DNA from 4 places in the Streptomyces sp. NPDC014889 genome. Region 3 is predicted to be linked to each of the others. Evidence: riboswitches for the same ligand, from Rfam matches in the RefSeq annotation. Region 3 holds a riboswitch; each other region holds the start of a gene.

Region 1 (4,203 bases), on a different contig from region 3:
GCCTACTGGTTCGCGGAGCGGAACCGCGGGAAGGCCGAGCGGCCGGCGTACACCGCGGCGTCGTCGAGGATCTCCTCGATGCGCAGCAGCTGGTTGTACTTGGCGACGCGCTCGGAGCGGGCCGGGGCGCCGGTCTTGATCTGGCCGCAGTTGGTGGCGACGGCCAGGTCGGCGATGGTGACGTCCTCGGTCTCGCCGGAACGGTGGGACATCATGCACTTGAAGCCGTTGCGCTGGGCCAGCTCGACGGCGTCCAGGGTCTCGGTGAGCGAACCGATCTGGTTCACCTTCACGAGCAGCGCGTTGGCGGCGCCGTCCTCGATGCCGCGGGCGAGGCGCTCGGGGTTGGTGACGAACAGGTCGTCGCCGACGAGCTGGACCTTGTCGCCGAGCTTGTCGGTGATGACCTTCCAGCCGGCCCAGTCGTCCTCGAACAGCGGGTCCTCGATGGAGACGAGCGGGTAGGCGGCCACCAGCTCCTCGTAGTACTCGGTCATCTCCGCCGCGGAGCGGTCCTTGCCCTCGAAGAGGTACTTGCCGTCCTTGTAGAACTCGGAGGCGGCGACGTCGAGCGCGAGGGCGATCTGCTCGCCGGGCGCGTAGCCGGCTTCCTTGATCGCTTCGAGGATGAGGTCGAGGGCCTCGCGGTTGGAGCCGAGGTTCGGGGCGAAGCCGCCCTCGTCGCCGAGGCCGGTGGACAGGCCCTTGCTCTTCAGGACCTTCTTCAGGGTGTGGTAGACCTCGGTGCCCCAGCGCAGGGCCTCGGAGAAGGACTCCGCGCCGATCGGGGCGATCATGAACTCCTGGATGTCCACGTTGGAGTCGGCGTGCGAGCCGCCGTTCAGGATGTTCATCATCGGCACCGGCAGCAGGTGCGCGTTCGGACCGCCCAGGTAGCGGAAGAGGGGGAGGTCCGAGGCCTCGGAGGCGGCGTGCGCGACGGCGAGGGAGACACCGAGGATGGCGTTGGCGCCCAGCGAGCCCTTGTTGTCGGTGGCGTCCAGGTCGAACATGGCCTGGTCGATCAGACGCTGCTCGGTGGCGTCGTAACCGACGAGCTCCGGGCCGATCTGCTCGATCACGGCGAGGACGGCCTTCTCGACGCCCTTGCCCTGGTAGCGGTTGGGGTCGCCGTCACGGAGCTCGATGGCCTCGAAGGCGCCGGTGGAGGCGCCGGAGGGGACGGCGGCACGACCGGTGCTGCCGTCGTCGAGGCCGACCTCGACCTCGACCGTGGGGTTGCCTCGGGAGTCCAGGATTTCCCGGGCTACGACGACGTCGATGGACGGCACGAGCATCTCCTTCTGGGATGTGACGCTGAAAGTGCGGGGCGTGAGCCCTGCGACTAGAGCCTAACCGTCCCGCGGTGGCGACCGGCCGACCGACCGCCTCGTGGACAGGATGACGGTATCCATTGTTCCCGTCCGGAACAAAGGGGAGGGGAAGGTTCGGGAACGCCCCGGCGTGCGCGAGGCGAAAAAACCCCGCCCCGACGCGTAGGGGGGAACGCGCCGGGGCGGGGAGCCCAGGGAGGGCGGGGACGGGCCTTTACTTCAGGTGGAGCTGCTGGCCCGGGTAGATGAGGTCGGCGTTGTCGACGATGTCCTTGTTCAGCTCGAACAGCTTCTGCCAGCCGCCCTGGACGCCGTGCCGGGCGGCGATGGAGCTGAGGGTGTCGCCGGAGACCACCTTGTACTCGCCGTCGCCCTTCTTGACCTTCTTGCCGGTCGGCGTGGTGACGGTCCTGCTCGGGGCCGGACGCGTCGCGGAGCGGTTGGCGGCCTGCCGCTCGGTCGAGCGGGTGGTGGTGCTCTTGGCGGAGCCACCGTTCGACGAGGACGCAGACGACGACGCGGGGGCGCTGCCGGTGTAGGCGGCGCCGGACAGACCCTTGCCGCAGACCGGCCAGGCACCCTTGCCCTGGCCCGCGAGGACCTTCTCGGCGACGGCTATCTGCTGCGACTTGGAGGCCAGGTCGGCGCGCGACGCGTAGGCGGTGCCGCCATAGCCGGCCCAGGTGGAGTTGGTGAACTGGAGGCCGCCGTAGAAGCCGTTGCCAGTGTTGATGGACCAGTTGCCACCGGACTCGCACTGCGCGACCGCGTCCCACTGGGAGGCGGTGGCGGCGGAGGCGTCGCCGACCGCCATCAGCGGGGCGGCGACCGCGGCGGAGGCGACACCGGCGAGCGCGATGACCCGGGTGGTCCTGGACGTACGACGGTGCTTGCCCTTGCTGGAGAACAGCATGGAAGGATCCCCTCACCGACGCCTGCGAGGTGAGCTGTCGGGTTCGGGCCGGTTGAGTTGCCCGGCCGTGCCTCACGCATGAGGCACGGCTCCACCCCTAGCCGCTCCGGTCAACTGCCGGGCACGGCACTTACCTTGGGTCCCCCGCTCCTGCCCACGGCGCTTGACGCGACGACTGTTCCCGTACGGCCGCTGGCAGGATTCGGCGTTGCGGCAGCCGGGGCTCGCGGTGACGAGCAGTCATGACCGTAGGCATGCGCTCCGCCGAATTCCAAAGACGATCAGGGCTTCTGAGACTCATCCCACACTTTGGCCGAATGGGACATTCGGCGCGAAGTGTGACGTGAACTCCCGCTACTTTTGGGGCGTTTCGGTCGGGACATTCAGGGTCTGACCGGCGGAGATGTGGTTCGGGTCGGACCCGATGGCCCCCTTGTTCGCGGCATACAGCGCGTCCCATCCGCCGGGGACGTCAAGGGAGTCGGCGATGGACTCGAGGGAGTCGCCGGCACGGACGGTGTAGGAGTCGGCGGCGCGCGCGGCGTGGCGGCCGGCGGAGGCGGCCGTGTGGTGGTCGGCCAGATCCTCGACGGCGCTGCCGCCGCGGTGGCGTCCGCCGCCGAGCGCCCCGGTGTCGACCAGGGCCGAAGTGCCGCCGACCTGCCACGACTTGTCCGTGTCACCGGACTCCGGCGCGGCCGAGGGCGAGGTGTCGGGCGACTGGGACCCGCTCGCGGCGACATCGGGGGACGTGTCGGACTTACCGGGCTTGCCCTTCTTTGCGGGCGAGGACGGCGAGGGTGTGGACGTGCCGGGGGGCGTGCTCACGGAGTCGGAGGGCTCGGAGGAGTCGGCCGAACCGGGTGCGGCGTCCGACGAGCCGGATGAGCCGGATGAATCGGACGGCGTCTGTGACGAGTTCGACAGACCGAGGTCGTCGGTGAGGGACTTTCCGGAGGAGTTGGAGGATCCGGACGTATCACCCACACCGGTGTCGACCTTCGCCGCCTCGGACTTCTCGCCGAGACCGGAGAGCAGCCCGCACGTCGGCCAGGCGCCGGGACCCTTGTCGGCGAGCACCTTCTCGGCCACGGCTATCTGCTGGGACCGGCTCGCCTGGTCGGCGCTCAACGCGTAGTCGAGACCGCCGTACTTCTCCCAGTCGTCCTGCGTCAACTGCAAGCCGCCGTAGTAGCCGTTGCCGGCGTTGGCGCTCCAGGCGCCGCCGCTCTCGCACTTGGCCACCTTGTCCCAGGTGTTGCCGTCGGCCGCGCTGGCGCCGCCGGCGGCCATCAGCGGAATGGCGATGGCGGATCCGGTCACTCCGGCGGCGACGAGGAGGGCCGGAGCCTGACGGGGCCGACGGTGACGGCCGTTCCCGGAGAGCATACGGAGACCTTTCGTGCGACAACGCTGACCGGCGTGACGACCGCGACTCGGCGCCACGCTGATGGGTGAAAGTATCCGCTGACGATCGCTTGTCACAAGTTCATGCCGCACAGATCACGTGAAGATCACACAGTTGAGACTCTGTCATCTTCGAGGCGGTCAGTGGGTAGGGGTGATGCGGCGGCAGGCACCTTTTCCGGCCTTGTCCGGCTTCCCTCCGACTTACCGACCGGGAGTGAACCGCACCGGCAGCGTCCGCAGTCCGCGCATGATGAGCCCGCCGCGCCAGCGCAAGTCGGCTGGATCCGCACCCAGTTGCAGGTCCGGAAGCCGGGTGAGCAGGGTGGCGAGCGCGGTCTGGCCCTCCAGACGGGCGAGCGGCGCGCCGAGGCAGTAGTGGATGCCGTGTCCGTAGCCGAGGTGTTGATTGTCACGTCGGCCGAGATCGAGGACGTCGGGGCCTTCGAACTTCTCCGGATCCCGGTCGGCGGCGGCGAGCACGACGAGGACCGGGTCGCCGGGGGCGATGTCCTGGCCGCCGATGGTGAGCGGCTCGGTGGCGTAGCG
Region 2 (4,203 bases), on a different contig from region 3:
TACGCCGTCCTGTTCGGCGACCCGCAGCTCGCCCTGACCGCCGTCGGACGTGTCCTGGAGGTGACGCCCGAGGAGGTGCAGGAGGTCGCCAAGTCCCGCCTGCGTCCCGACAACCGCGCGGTGCTCGTCTACGAGCCGACCGCCGCCGACGCGCAGGACGACGCCCAGGACGCGGACGCCGCGGCCACCGACGAGACCGAGGAGGCGGCGAAGTGACCGAGCTCGCCACGATGGAGTTCCACCCGCAGCCGCAGGCAGGCGCGGCCAGGCCGTGGGCGTTCCCCGCCCCCGAGCGCGGGACGCTGGACAACGGCCTGACGGTGCTGCGCTGCCACCGCCCCGGCCAGCAGGTCGTCGCCGTCGAGGTGCTGCTGGACGCGCCCCTGGAGGCGGAGCCGGCCGGCCTGGACGGCGTCGCCACGATCATGGCGCGGGCCTTCTCCGAGGGCACCGACAAGCACTCCGCCGAGGAGTTCGCCGCCGAGCTGGAGCGCGCGGGCGCCACCCTCGACGCGCACGCCGACCACCCCGGCGTACGGCTGAGCCTGGAGGTCCCCGCCTCCCGACTGGCCAAGGGGCTCGGCCTGCTGTCCGACGCCCTCAGGGCGCCCGCGTTCGCCGACTCCGAGGTGGAGCGGCTGGTGCGCAACCGGCTCGACGAGATCCCGCACGAGCTGGCCAACCCGGCCCGCCGCGCCGCCAAGGAGCTGTCCAAGGAGCTCTTCCCGGCGGACGCGCGCATGTCGCGTCCGCGCCAGGGCACCGAGGAGACGGTCGGCGCCATCGACTCGGCGGCCGTCCGTGCCTTCTACGACCGGCACGTGCGCCCGGCCACGGCCACCGCCGTGGTCGTCGGCGACCTCACCGGCGTCGACCTCGACGAGCTGCTGGGCCGGACCCTGGGCGCCTGGACCGGCGCGCCCGCCAAGCCGCGGCCCGTGCCGCCGGTGACCGCCGACGACACCGGCCGTGTGGTCATCGTGGACCGGCCCGGCGCCGTCCAGACTCAGTTGCTCATCGGCCGGATCGGTTCCGACCGGCACGCCCGCGTGTGGCCCGCCCAGGTGCTCGGCACCTACTGCCTCGGCGGCACCCTCACCTCCCGCCTGGACCGCGTCCTGCGCGAGGAGAAGGGCTACACCTACGGGGTGCGGGCGTTCGGCCAGGTGATGCGCTCGGCCCCCGACGGCTCGGGCGCCGCGATGCTCGCCATCAGCGGCTCGGTCGACACCCCGAACACCGGCCCGGCCCTGGACGACCTGTTCACGGTGCTGCGCAAGCTCGCCGCGGAGGGTCTCACCGACCCCGAGCGCGACGTCGCCGTGCAGAACCTCGTCGGCGTGGCGCCGCTGAAGTACGAGACGGCCGCCGCCGTCGCGGGCACGCTGGCCGACCAGGTCGAGCAGCACCTGCCGGACGACTACCAGGCGACGCTCTATCAGCAGCTCGCCGCCACCGGCACGGTGGAGGCCACCGCGGCCGTCGTCAACGCCTTCCCGGTGGACCGTCTGGTGACGGTCCTCGTCGGCGACGCGGCGCAGATCAAGGAGCCCGTCGAGGCCCTGGGCGTCGGCCGGGTCACGGTCGTCGAGGCCGAGTAGCGGCACACACGAACGCGGGGCCCTGGTGACCGAAGCGTCACCAGGGCCCTGTGTTGTCCTGATCTTGTCCGAATTGAGGGGGAGACCGCCTGTCTGCCCTGTGGTATGCGCTACAAAACATCTGATCCGTTTGGGAATTGAAAGCGGCCCCGTTTAGCGTCGGTCCGGCTGTTCGTCGGGCAGTGCGCCGCGTCCGCGGCACCGGACAGTCATCGCCGAGTCCCCGTACGGCGCGAGCCAGGGGAGCCGGGGACCCATCGTCCCTGGGGTGAATCGGACGCCCGCGCGCCACGCGAGGGGGCCGTAGGAGACCTTCCTGCTCCGAACCCGTCAGCTAACCCGGTAGGCGACAGGGAAGGAAAGGACCCACGTCTCCATGGCGTTCACCCGCGCCGCCGGGAAGCACCGACGGCCGAGCCGGATGCACCGCACCACCGCCCGCGCGGCGGGCGTCGCGGCCCTGGCCACCACCGGTGTCATCGGCACCCTCGCCGCCCCGGCCCTCGCGGCGGAGGCCCCCGCCCTCGAGGACACCGGCCTCACCCCGGTCGTCACCATCGGCGACAGCGTCGCCGAGAAGATCGACGCCCAGTCCGTCGCCCAGCACCGTGCCGCCGCGCGCAAGGAGGCCGAGAAGGCCGCGCGCGAGAAGGCCGCCGAGCAGGCGGCGAAGGAGCGCGAGGCCAAGGCGCGCGCCGCCCGCGCGGCCGAGCGCAAGCGCCTCAACGCCTTCGTGACGCCGATCTTCAACTCGTACATCTCGACCGGCTACCTGACCGGCGGCTACCTGTGGTCGTCCGGCGCCCACACCGGCGTCGACTTCCACGCCGCGAGCGGCACCAGCGTCCACGCGGTCGGCAGCGGCACCGTCGTCGACGCCGGCTGGGGCGGGGCGTACGGGAACCAGATCGTGATCAGGATGGCCGACGGCATGTACACCCAGTACGCGCATCTGTCGTCCGTCCAGGTCTCGGTGGGCCAGCACGTCACCCCGGGCCGGCAGATCGGCCTGTCCGGCGCGACCGGCAACGTCACCGGACCGCACCTGCACTTCGAGGCCCGTACGACCCCGGACTACGGCTCCGACGTCGACCCCGTGGCCTACCTGCGCAAGCACGGCCTCAACGTCTGACCCGCCGCCGGGCGTACCGTCCGGCATCCCCGAAGCCCCGGCTCCCGAGCCGGGGCTTCCGGTTTCCCCGCGGGCTTCCGGAGGCCCCCCGCCGGGCACGCCGAAGCCGTGCCGGCCCGTCCGGGCGGCACGGCTTCGGCGCAGGACCGTTCCTGCTGGTCAGACCGTCTCGGGCAGCTCCTCGAGCCCCTCGGCGACCAGCTTGGCCAGCCGGTCGAGCGCGGCGTCCGCGCCGTCGGCGTCGGAGGCCAGGACGACCTCCTCGCCGCCCTCGGCGCCGAGGCCGAGCACGGCCAGCATGGAGGCCGCGTTGACGGGCGTCCCGTCGGCCTTGGCGATCGTCACCGGGATGCCTGCGGCCGTGGCGGCCCGGACGAAGATGGAGGCGGGGCGGGCGTGGAGACCCTCGGCCCAGCCGACGTTGACGCGGCGCTCAGCCATGTGTTGCTGCCCTTCAGGTGATCAGGGTTGTCTAGACCAGTTTTCCACACGTGGAACAAGTCCGGAGCGGGGGTGTGCGCCGCCCCGGACGGCGTCGGACCGCGGCCTCGGTCCGACGTGTGTCCTCCACAGACTGCCTCGCGCCGCTGTCGGACGCGAGCCGTACGCTGGGGCCCATGCAGACCTCGCCGGACCGGCACGAGTACCCCGCCCACTGGGAGGCCGACGTGGTGCTGCGTGACGGAGGTACCGCACGGATCCGCCCCATCACCGCCGATGACGCCGGCCGTCTGGTCAGCTTCTACGAACAGGTGTCGGACGAGTCCAAGTATTACCGCTTCTTCGCGCCCTACCCGCGGCTGTCCGCGAAGGACGTCCACCGCTTCACGCACCACGACTTCGTGGACCGGGTGGGACTCGCGGCCACCGTCGGCGGCGAGTTCATCGCCACCGTGCGCTACGACCGCATCGGCGCGGACGGCATGCCGGCCTCGGCGCCCTCCGACGAGGCCGAGGTCGCCTTCCTGGTGCAGGACGCCCACCAGGGCCGCGGCGTCGCCTCCGCGCTCCTCGAACACATCGCGGCCGTCGCCCGCGAGCGCGGCATCCGCCGCTTCACCGCCGAGGTGCTGCCGGCCAACACCAAGATGATCAAGGTGTTCACGGACGCCGGGTACACCCAGAAGCGCAGCTTCGAGGACGGCGTCGTGCACCTGGAGTTCGGCATCGAGCCGACCGACCGCTCGCTGGCCGTGCAGCAGGCACGGGAGCAGCGGGCCGAGGCGCGGTCGGTACGGCGGCTGCTCGTGCCGGGCTCGGTCGCCGTCATCGGGGTGGGCCGCACGCGCGGCGGCGTCGGCCGCGGCATCCTCGACAACATCCGCGACGCCGGGTTCACGGGCCGGCTCCACGCCGTGAACCGGGCCTTCGGCGAGGACTGCCGGGAGATCGACGGGGTGCCCGCCCACCGCTCGGTGCGGGACATCGACGGGCCCGTGGACCTGGCCGTCGTCGCCGTACCGGCCGAGC
Region 3 (4,203 bases):
ATGCCGTCGCACTGAATGCCGTCACACCGCCGGACCGGCGACAGGTCCATGACGCCTGGCATGTTGTTGCCGCGAACATAGTAACTTTCCAGTAGGGAAAGTAAATGCGACTATCGAAACCACGCCGCGACACCGACGCTCGGAGGACCTGATGCACGACACCCCCGCTCCCGGCGTCCCCGACGCGCCGCGGGCCGCCGAGGCCGCCGAGGCCGCCGAGGAGCGGGTGCCACCCGCACTGGACGAGCGCATCCACCATCCCACCCGGCTCGCCGTCATGGCGTTTCTCTCCGGGTGCGCCGAGGCCGAGTTCCGTGCCGTCCGTGAGGGGTGCGGGATCTCGGACTCGGTGCTGAGCAAGGTGGTCGGTGCGCTGGAGGCCGCGGAGTACGTCAAGGTGCGCAAGGGGCACGTGGGCAAGCGCCCGCGTACGTGGCTGCGGCTGAGCCCGGAGGGCCGCCGCGCTCTCCTCGCCCATCTCGCGGCCCTGCGCGACCTGGCCTCCCGGGCGGCGGCCCTGGGCGCGGCGGCCGACGAAACCCCGGCGACGGAGGCGTAGTCCCCGGTACCGGTCGTGAAGGGCGCGGTGACGTCCGGTGCACCTGTGCGGCCTGCTTCAAGCTTGAGGCTGGTTGGTTGTTTCGTTCGAGTGAGTCCGACGGCGGGCCGGGTCCGTGACCGGTCCGGCCGCCTCCGAGGGAGAGTGCGTCCATGCCCCACCCGTACGTCCTGCTGTCCGCCGCCGTCTCGCTCGACGGCTACCTGGACGACACAGGCCCCGAACGCCTGCTGCTCTCCAGCCCCGCCGACTTCGACCGGGTCGACGAGGTGCGGGCGTCGGCCGACGCGATCCTGATCGGCGCAGGCACCCTGCGGGCCGACAACCCGCGGCTGCTGGTGAACTCGCCCGCGCGGCGGGCCGCGCGCCGCGCCGCCGGGAAGCCGGAGTACCCGCTGAAGGTCGCGGTCAGCGCCTCCGGCGAGCTGGACCCCGGGGCGCCCTTCTGGCACACCGGCGGCGAGAAGGTCCTGTGCACGACCGACGAGGGCGCGCTGCGGCTGCGGCGTACGGGACTGGCCGCCGACGTCGTGCCGCTGGGCGCCGAACTCGGCTGGCCCCGGCTGCTGGAGCACCTGCACGACGTGCGCGGGGTGCGCCGGCTCATGGTCGAGGGCGGCGGGACCGTCCACACCCAGCTCCTCCAGCAGCAGCTCGCGGACGAGGTGCAGCTCGTGCTCGCCCCCCTGTTCGTGGGGGACCCGGAGGCACCCCGGCTGTTCGGGCCCGGGACCTACCAGGGCGGGCGGCTGCGGCTGGTGGAGACGCGGACCATCGGGGACGTCGTCCTCGTGCGTTACGAACCCACCGCTCCCGGCGCCGCCGGCCGCGCCGCTCCCGCGGACCGGCACTGGCTCCGGATCGCCTGCGAACTGGCGGCCCAGTGCCCGCCGTCCCCTACCGCGTTCAGCGTGGGCGCCGTGGTGGTCGCCGCCGACGGGACCGAACTCGCCCGCGGGTACTCGCGGGAGGGGGGCGACCCGGTCGTGCACGCGGAGGAGGCGGCGCTGGCCAAGGTCGACCCGGCGGATCCGCGGCTGCCGGACGCCACGGTGTACAGCAGCCTGGAGCCGTGCGCCCGCCGCGCCTCCCGGCCGCGTCCGTGCGCCCGGCTGATTCTGGACGCGGGGGTGCGGCGGGTGGTGACGGCGTGGCGGGAACCCGACACGTTCGTCGAGGGCGCCGACGGAACCGGGGTGCTGGCGGCCGGTGGCGCGGACGTCGTCGTGGTGCCGGAGTTCGAGGAGCCGGCCAGGGATCCCAACCGGCATCTGCTCGGCTGAGAGGCCCTCGTCCCCTGCCTGCGTCCCCCGCCCTCGCCGCCCACCGGAACCGTGTGACGGGAGGTGGGCGAGGAGGTTGGTGCGAGCCGCCTTCCGGATGGCATATACTGGTGTCACAACGACGCGGGGTGGAGCAGCTCGGTAGCTCGCTGGGCTCATAACCCAGAGGTCGCAGGTTCAAATCCTGTCCCCGCTACTGAAGGCTCAGGGCCGGAATCCGATTCATGGATTCCGGCCCTGAGTGTTTTCACGGGTGTGCGGGTGCTCGTCGCAAGCGCTCCGGAAAGTGGGGTCAACTCGCCCGGTTTTCGGTGCTCATGGACCGTAAGGTCGGGCCGGAAGGTTGAGTGATCAAGCCGAACGGCTTGGAATCAGGGGCCCGCGTCTATTAACGTTCGATAACGCAGCACGGTCGTCCCAGCCGTCACAAGAGGCGGCTCCGTGCGCGCACGCCGAATCCCGCAAGGGAACCGGGGAACCACCTACTTGGGGTGAATCGAGCGTAACCGCCGTGTGAGCACGGCTTGTTTACGCGCGTAGGAGACCTTCCCGCTCCGAACCCGTCAGCTAACCCGGTAGGCGATGCGGAAGGAAAGGAGTGCGCCTTCGTGGCGTCCAACCCGCCTGCCCCGGAAGCCCCGTTCGCGCCGAGCCGCCAACACGGCGAGACCTTCGGCTACGACAGCCGACGTGCCGATGAGGGCCCCTGGGAGGAGTGGAACCCGAGCGCGGAGTCCATCCGTCCCGTCCGCGGCCGGCACCGCGTCGCCAAGCAGCGCGGCGGCGGACTCGCCCGCAGCTCCACCGTTCTCGGCGTCGGCGTCATCGCCGCCGTCGGCGCGGGCGGCATGGCCAGCGCCAACAGCGCCAAGCCGCCGGTGTCCATCTCGCTGCCCGACCTGCCCTCCGTGGGCTCCCTGTTCGACGACAACTCCGACGCCGCCCCCGAGGGCTCGGCCACCGCGCTCAGCGGCATCGGCGTGACCGCCGCCGAGACCCAGCAGGGCACCTCGGACGCCGGCGAGGTGCTGCGCAACCGGATCATGGCGCAGGCCGAGCAGCAGCAGGAGCAGAGCGAGGCCAAGGCCCAGGCGGACGCCCAGGCCGCCGCCGCCAAGAAGGCCGCCGACGACGCCGCGAAGGCGCGGAAGACGGCCGAGGCCGAGGCCACCGCCGCCAAGAAGAAGGCGGAGGAGGAGGCCGCGCAGAAGGCCGAGGAGGCGCGACTGGCCGAGCTGGCCAAGCAGTACACGCTGCCCACCTCCTCGTACACGCTCACCTCCACGTTCGGCCAGGCCGGCTCCATGTGGTCCTCCGGCTACCACACCGGCCTCGACTTCGCCGCGCCCACGGGCACCCTGCTCAAGGCGATCCACACCGGCACCGTCACCGAGGCCGGCTGGGCCGGTGCCTACGGCTACCGCACGATCGTCACCCTCGACGACGGCACCGAGCTCTGGTACTGCCACCAGTCGTCGATCAGCGTCAGCGTCGGCCAGCAGGTCAGCACGGGCGACGTGATCGGCCGCGTGGGCGCCACCGGCAACGTCACCGGGCCCCACCTCCACCTGGAGGTCCACCCGGGCGGCCAGTCCACCGGGATCGACCCGATGGCGTGGCTGCGCGACAGGGGCCTCACCCCCTGACGAGCGCGGACCGGTCCCACCGCCGACGAGCCCGTGGGACCTAGCCGTCCTCGACGCCTACACGGCCGCCGGAGGCAACTTCGTCGACACCGCCGACTCGTACTCCGCGTGGGTGGACGGCAACAGGGGCGGCGAGTCCGAGACGATCATCGGCTGGGGGTCCCCCCTGCTCGCAGTGCGCGCGGGCGCAGGGCGCGGCCAAGCACCTGGAGACCGAGCGCGGCCAGAAGGTCCTCACGGCCCTGGACGAGGTGGCGCGGGCCCATGACGCCGAGGTCGCCACGGTGGCCCTGGCCTGGCTCGCCGCACAGCCGACGGTGGCCGCCCCGATCGCCTCGGCGCGGACGGTGGAACAACTCCCGGCACGGCTCGGCGTCGCGGAGCTGCGGCTGACGGAGGAGGAGCTCGGGAAGCTGACGCGGGCGTCGGCGTGACTCCCGTCCCCGGGCCCGGGTCCTACGACGGGGTCCGGTACGGGTTGTACGACGGATACGGCGCCGCCGGACCGTGGGGATACGGCGTCGCCGGGCTGTACGGCCCGTACCCCAGCGGCCGCGGGTGCACCCCGTGGACCCCGTATCCCGGCCAGGGCGGCGCGGCCGGCGGCGTCGTCATCCTGGCCGCGTGGTCCAGTGCGGGCTGTGCCACCTCCCGCCTGCGCCACAGCTCGTGCAGCAGTTCCCGTTCCCGTACGGCGAAGTCGGCCCCGGCCCTG
Region 4 (4,203 bases), on a different contig from region 3:
GGAGGCGTACGGAGGGCGCCGGGCGGCTGCCGGGCACCCGGCGGGCCGCCCGGCGCCCGCGGCCCGGCCCGCCCGCCGGAGCGCCCGCAGCAGCCACCGCGCCTCTCCTTCGTCCTGGGCCCCCTCGAGCCTCCTGAGCCCTCTTGAGCACCGTAAGGTCCGGCCGGGCCGGGGCAGGGGTGCAGTTCGGCCGGGTGGGCGGTCATCGGGGGCATCAGGGGGAACGGGTGCACGTGCGGCGCACGGTGCCGCGCGGGTGGGCCGGGGCGGTCCGGCCCGTCACGGCGGCGTCTCGTCCAGCAGCTCGGGGCCGTTGTTGCGCACGTTGTTGACGGCCGGGGAGACCGGCCGGGCGCCGAGCCTGCCGCCCGCCGGGGGGCTCAGCAGCGTCCGTAGTTCGCCGGGGTCCTGATGGCGGGGGTCGAGCCAGGCGTCGTAGTGGTCCGGGGTGAGGGCCAGCGGCATCCTCGGGTGGACCCGGCCGGCCTCGTCGGTGGCCTCGGTGGTGATGATGGTGCACGTGGTCAGCCAGGCGGCGGGGTCGTCGTCCCGCGCCACGTGCGGGTCCCGCCAGTACGCGTACAGCCCGGCGAGCGCCATCAGCTCACCGTCCTCGGGGCTGATGTAGTACGGCTGCTTGTGGGTCCTGCCGGTGTCCTGGGCCTTGATCTGCTGCCATTCGTAGAAGCCGTCGGCGGGCAGCAGGCAGCGGTGCCTGACGAAGGCGCGGCGGAAGGCCGGCTTCTCGTGCACGGTCTCCACCCGGGCGTTGATCATCCGGGCGCCGGCCTTCACGTCCCTCGCCCAGGACGGGACCAGTCCCCAGCGCAGCGGCCGCAGCTCCCTGCGGACGGCGGCCGGGGTGCGGTCCTCGCGCGGCGCGCGTTCGAGAACGGCCCACACCTCGTCGGTCGGGGCGACGTTCCAGCTCGGGGCGAGCGACTCCTCCGGGCGCCACTCGGTGACCCGGAAGTGCCGGACCAGGTCCTCCGGACCGCGGGTGGAGACGTAGCGACCGCACATGGGGCCAGGGTGCCACGGCGGCGGGGCCGGGGGCGGGAGCGCCTCACGCCCGCCGGCGGGGTCACCTCGACGATGCCGCGCAGACGGACATGAACGTGAGGCACCTCACGGGAAGGTCACGAATACGTATCGGACATTCCACGCCTCAATCTTCACACCGAGTACACACGTTCGCTAAGTTGACGGCCAGGACGCACGATTGCCTCCGGCGAGTCGCGTCGGATCGTGCGACCTCCGCCGAGTCCGGTACGCCCCCGCAGCGGCCGGAGCCGGGGAACCGACCAACCTCGGGGTGAAGCGGCCCAACTGTCCCTCGGGACAAGGGCCGTAGGGCACGCCTTCCGCAGAACGTCCGCCCGATGCCGAGAGCAGAACCGGTAGGCGGCCCATGGGAGGAGTGCGTCCCTCTTGACGCCGGAACGACCGAGCGACGACAGGCCGAGCCGCGCCGAGGTCCAGCAGCGGATCAGCAGCCTCTACGACCAGGCGGAGAACGCCACGGGGAACTTCAACGCCACCCGCGCGATGAGCAAGAGCGCTCGTACGCGGCGGGGTTCGGCTTCCTGGAGCGGTTCCGGCGGATCCGATCCGGCCGTGGACCGGGTGGCCAGGAAGTGGTTCGACGTGGGGCGCGCCCAGTTGGGTCCGACCATGCCTGCGGTCCTGCCGCCGGACCGTATGCCGAGACAGGCCGACTCCCCCGCCGCGGCGCAGGACAGGCGTCCGGCGGATGCCCGCGAGGGCCTGGCCCTCGAAGCGGGCAGGGCCCCTCGGCCCGAGCTGTCCGCCGGCCCGGCGGCCTCGGCACCCGAACTCGCGGCCGCGGCACGGACCGTCCCGGAGTTGCCCGCCGCCGCCCCCGTGGCGGAACTGACCGCCCGCCCCATGCAACCGCCCCCGCCCACCACCGGCACCATGGGCGTACTGCCCGACGGGGCCATGCGGCCGCCCACCGGCACCCTGGACGCGCTGTCCAGCCGCTCCATGCAGCCGCCCCCCACCGGCAGCATGAGCCTGCTCCCGAACGAAACCACCGGCGCGCCTCCCGCAGGGGCCATGGATGCTCGGACCACCGGCACCATGGGCGTACTGCCCGACCGCACCATGCAGCCGCCACCCACCGGCAGCATGAACCTGCTCCCGAACGAAACCACCGGCGCACCTCCCGCAGGGACCATGGATGCTCGGACCACCGGCACCATGGGCGTACTGCCCGACCGCACCATGCAGCCACCACCCACCGGCAGCATGAACCTGCTCCCGAACGGAATCAGCGGCGCGCCTCCCGCAGGGGCCATGGATGCTCGGACCACCGGCACCACGGGCGTACTGCCCGACCGCACCACCGGAGGCATGCAGGCTCCCCCGACCGGCACCATGCGGGCGGTGCCCTCCACCGGGGCCCTGGGCGCTCTTTCCTCAGGGACGGCGGTGGCCACCGGGGCCGGGGCGATGGGTGTCAGCGGGAGCCCGGGTGTCGCGACCCCGCCCGACGGGCCCGTCACGCAGCCTGCGGGTGGGGTCCCGGTCGCGCGTCGTCGGCAGGCCGCCGCGGTGCAGCGGCCCGCCAAGGAGCGGACGCGGGGCAAGCTCGCGCAGGCCGGCGAGATGCTGGCCCGGCACGCCGCGCAGCAGAGCGCGCGGCCGGCCGAGGAGCCCCTGCCTCGGCCGGAGGCGGCGCAGTGGCAGCAGCACGCCACTGGCCTCTTCGACACGACCCCGCCGCTGGACGGCAACTCGCTCTTCGACGCCAGCCAGGCGGGAGCCCCCGGCCCAGCGACCGGCGCCGCCGTCGCCGAGAGCCCGGCCTCGGCCTACGAGCGGAAGGCCGCCAAGGCGCTGGCCTTCGCCCGCGCGCAGATCGGCAAGCCGTGCGTGTGGGGAGCCACAGGTCCGGGCTCCTACGACTGCTCGAGTCTCACCCAGGCCGCCTGGCGGGCCGCGGACGTGGCCCTGCCCCGCACCACCCACGAACAGGTCGGCTCCGGCGCGGCGATCGAGCTCGCCGAACTGGAGCCGGGGGACCTGATCTTCTTCTACGGCGAGGTCAGCCACGTGGGCCTGTACGCGGGCAACGGCACCATGGTGCACGCCCCGAGTCCGGGCGCGTCCATACGCGAGGAGTCGATCTTCTTCGCGGGCCCCCGAGCCATCCACAGCGCGATACGGCCGGCCTGAGCCGTCACGGGCGGGGAGGCCCGGGTGACCGCGGCGGCGTCACCCGGACCTTCCCGCCCGTCGTTCACGCGTTCTTGCGGCCCACCCCGGCGTACACCCAGAACTGGGACGGGTCCTCCGGGACCTCCTCGTCCCGGTCCGGACGCCACAGCGGGACGTAGACCAATCCCGGCTCCGCCAGGTCGAACCCGTCGAAGAGGGACTCGATCTCGCCGCGGGAGCGTGCCGTGACCGGCGAGGTGGCCCGGTCGCGGTAGAGCTGCCCGACCGCCGCGGCCGTGTCGGGGCGGTCCTCGTCCGTGGCGTGGGTCAGGGCCAGCCAGCTGCCCGCGGGCAGCGCGTCCCGGAAGGCGGCCACGATGCCGCCGGGGTCCTCCTGCGGGGTGACGAAGTGCAGGATCGTGATCATCAGGACGGCGACGGGCTCGTCGAAGTCGATCAGCTTGCGCACCTGCGGCGCGGAGAGTATCCCCGCGGGATCGCGGATGTCGGCGGCCACGATCGCCGCGTCCGGGTTGTCGGCGAGCAGGGCCTCGCTGTGCGCGACCGCGACCGGGTCGTTGTCGACGTACACCACTTTCGCGCCGGGACTGGCGGCCTGGGCGACCTCGTGCACATTGCCCTGGGTGGGGATCCCGGAGCCGAGGTCGACGAACTGGCGCACCCCGGCGTCCACCAGGAACCGCACGGCACGGCCCAGGAAGGCGCGGTTGGCGCGGGCCAGGGTGCGCACCTGGGGGTCGATCGCCGTGAAGGCGGCCACCGCCTCCCGGTCTATGGCGAAGTTGTGCTCGCCGCCCAGCATGGCGTCGTACATCCGGGCCACGCTTGCCTTGCCCGGATCGACGCCCCGCGGCAGCCCGTCTCCGTCCCGCATTCGCCAACTCCCCTACTGTTAAACGACCTTGACTGTGCATCATATAGTTGCCAGCGGCATACCACGCCGTACCGCCCGACCGGTCCGACCGGCCAGTCCGTCCCCGCCCCACCGGACCCCCGGCC

What was found. A riboswitch is a leader RNA that binds a small molecule or an ion and turns the genes downstream of it on or off. The one in region 3 is predicted to bind cyclic di-AMP.
Region 1: another riboswitch for cyclic di-AMP. It lies ahead of ACF09J_RS13140 (transglycosylase family protein); the one in region 3 lies ahead of ACF09J_RS03130 (M23 family metallopeptidase).
Region 2: another riboswitch for cyclic di-AMP. It lies ahead of ACF09J_RS33980 (M23 family metallopeptidase); the one in region 3 lies ahead of ACF09J_RS03130 (M23 family metallopeptidase).
Region 4: another riboswitch for cyclic di-AMP. It lies ahead of ACF09J_RS27925 (NlpC/P60 family protein); the one in region 3 lies ahead of ACF09J_RS03130 (M23 family metallopeptidase).

Annotation. Positions count from the first base shown of each region.
Region 1 is NZ_JBIBWH010000006.1:81,432-85,634, forward strand. It holds gene eno (phosphopyruvate hydratase) at 3-1,292, opposite strand; gene ACF09J_RS13140 (transglycosylase family protein) at 1,549-2,247, opposite strand; cyclic di-AMP (ydaO/yuaA leader) riboswitch at 2,252-2,419, opposite strand; gene ACF09J_RS13145 (transglycosylase family protein) at 2,602-3,636, opposite strand; gene ACF09J_RS13150 (cytochrome P450) at 3,859-4,203, opposite strand, start outside.
Region 2 is NZ_JBIBWH010000025.1:41,426-45,628, forward strand. It holds gene ACF09J_RS33970 (M16 family metallopeptidase) at 1-216, shown strand, start outside; gene ACF09J_RS33975 (M16 family metallopeptidase) at 213-1,601, shown strand; cyclic di-AMP (ydaO/yuaA leader) riboswitch at 1,805-1,965, shown strand; gene ACF09J_RS33980 (M23 family metallopeptidase) at 1,978-2,733, shown strand; gene ACF09J_RS33985 (HPr family phosphocarrier protein) at 2,893-3,174, opposite strand; gene ACF09J_RS33990 (GNAT family N-acetyltransferase) at 3,351-4,203, shown strand, end outside.
Region 3 is NZ_JBIBWH010000002.1:16,845-21,047, reverse strand. It holds gene ACF09J_RS03150 (ATP-binding cassette domain-containing protein) at 1-50, opposite strand, end outside; gene ACF09J_RS03145 (transcriptional regulator) at 152-559, shown strand; gene ACF09J_RS03140 (dihydrofolate reductase family protein) at 712-1,842, shown strand; tRNA gene ACF09J_RS03135 (tRNA-Met) at 1,965-2,038, shown strand; cyclic di-AMP (ydaO/yuaA leader) riboswitch at 2,283-2,439, shown strand; gene ACF09J_RS03130 (M23 family metallopeptidase) at 2,451-3,488, shown strand; partial or broken gene ACF09J_RS03125 (aldo/keto reductase) at 3,668-3,922, shown strand; gene ACF09J_RS03120 (PrsW family intramembrane metalloprotease) at 3,945-4,203, opposite strand, start outside.
Region 4 is NZ_JBIBWH010000015.1:70,166-74,368, reverse strand. It holds gene ACF09J_RS27935 (AI-2E family transporter) at 1-97, opposite strand, end outside; gene ACF09J_RS27930 (SOS response-associated peptidase) at 280-1,023, opposite strand; cyclic di-AMP (ydaO/yuaA leader) riboswitch at 1,249-1,423, shown strand; gene ACF09J_RS27925 (NlpC/P60 family protein) at 1,432-3,201, shown strand; gene ACF09J_RS27920 (SAM-dependent methyltransferase) at 3,266-4,078, opposite strand.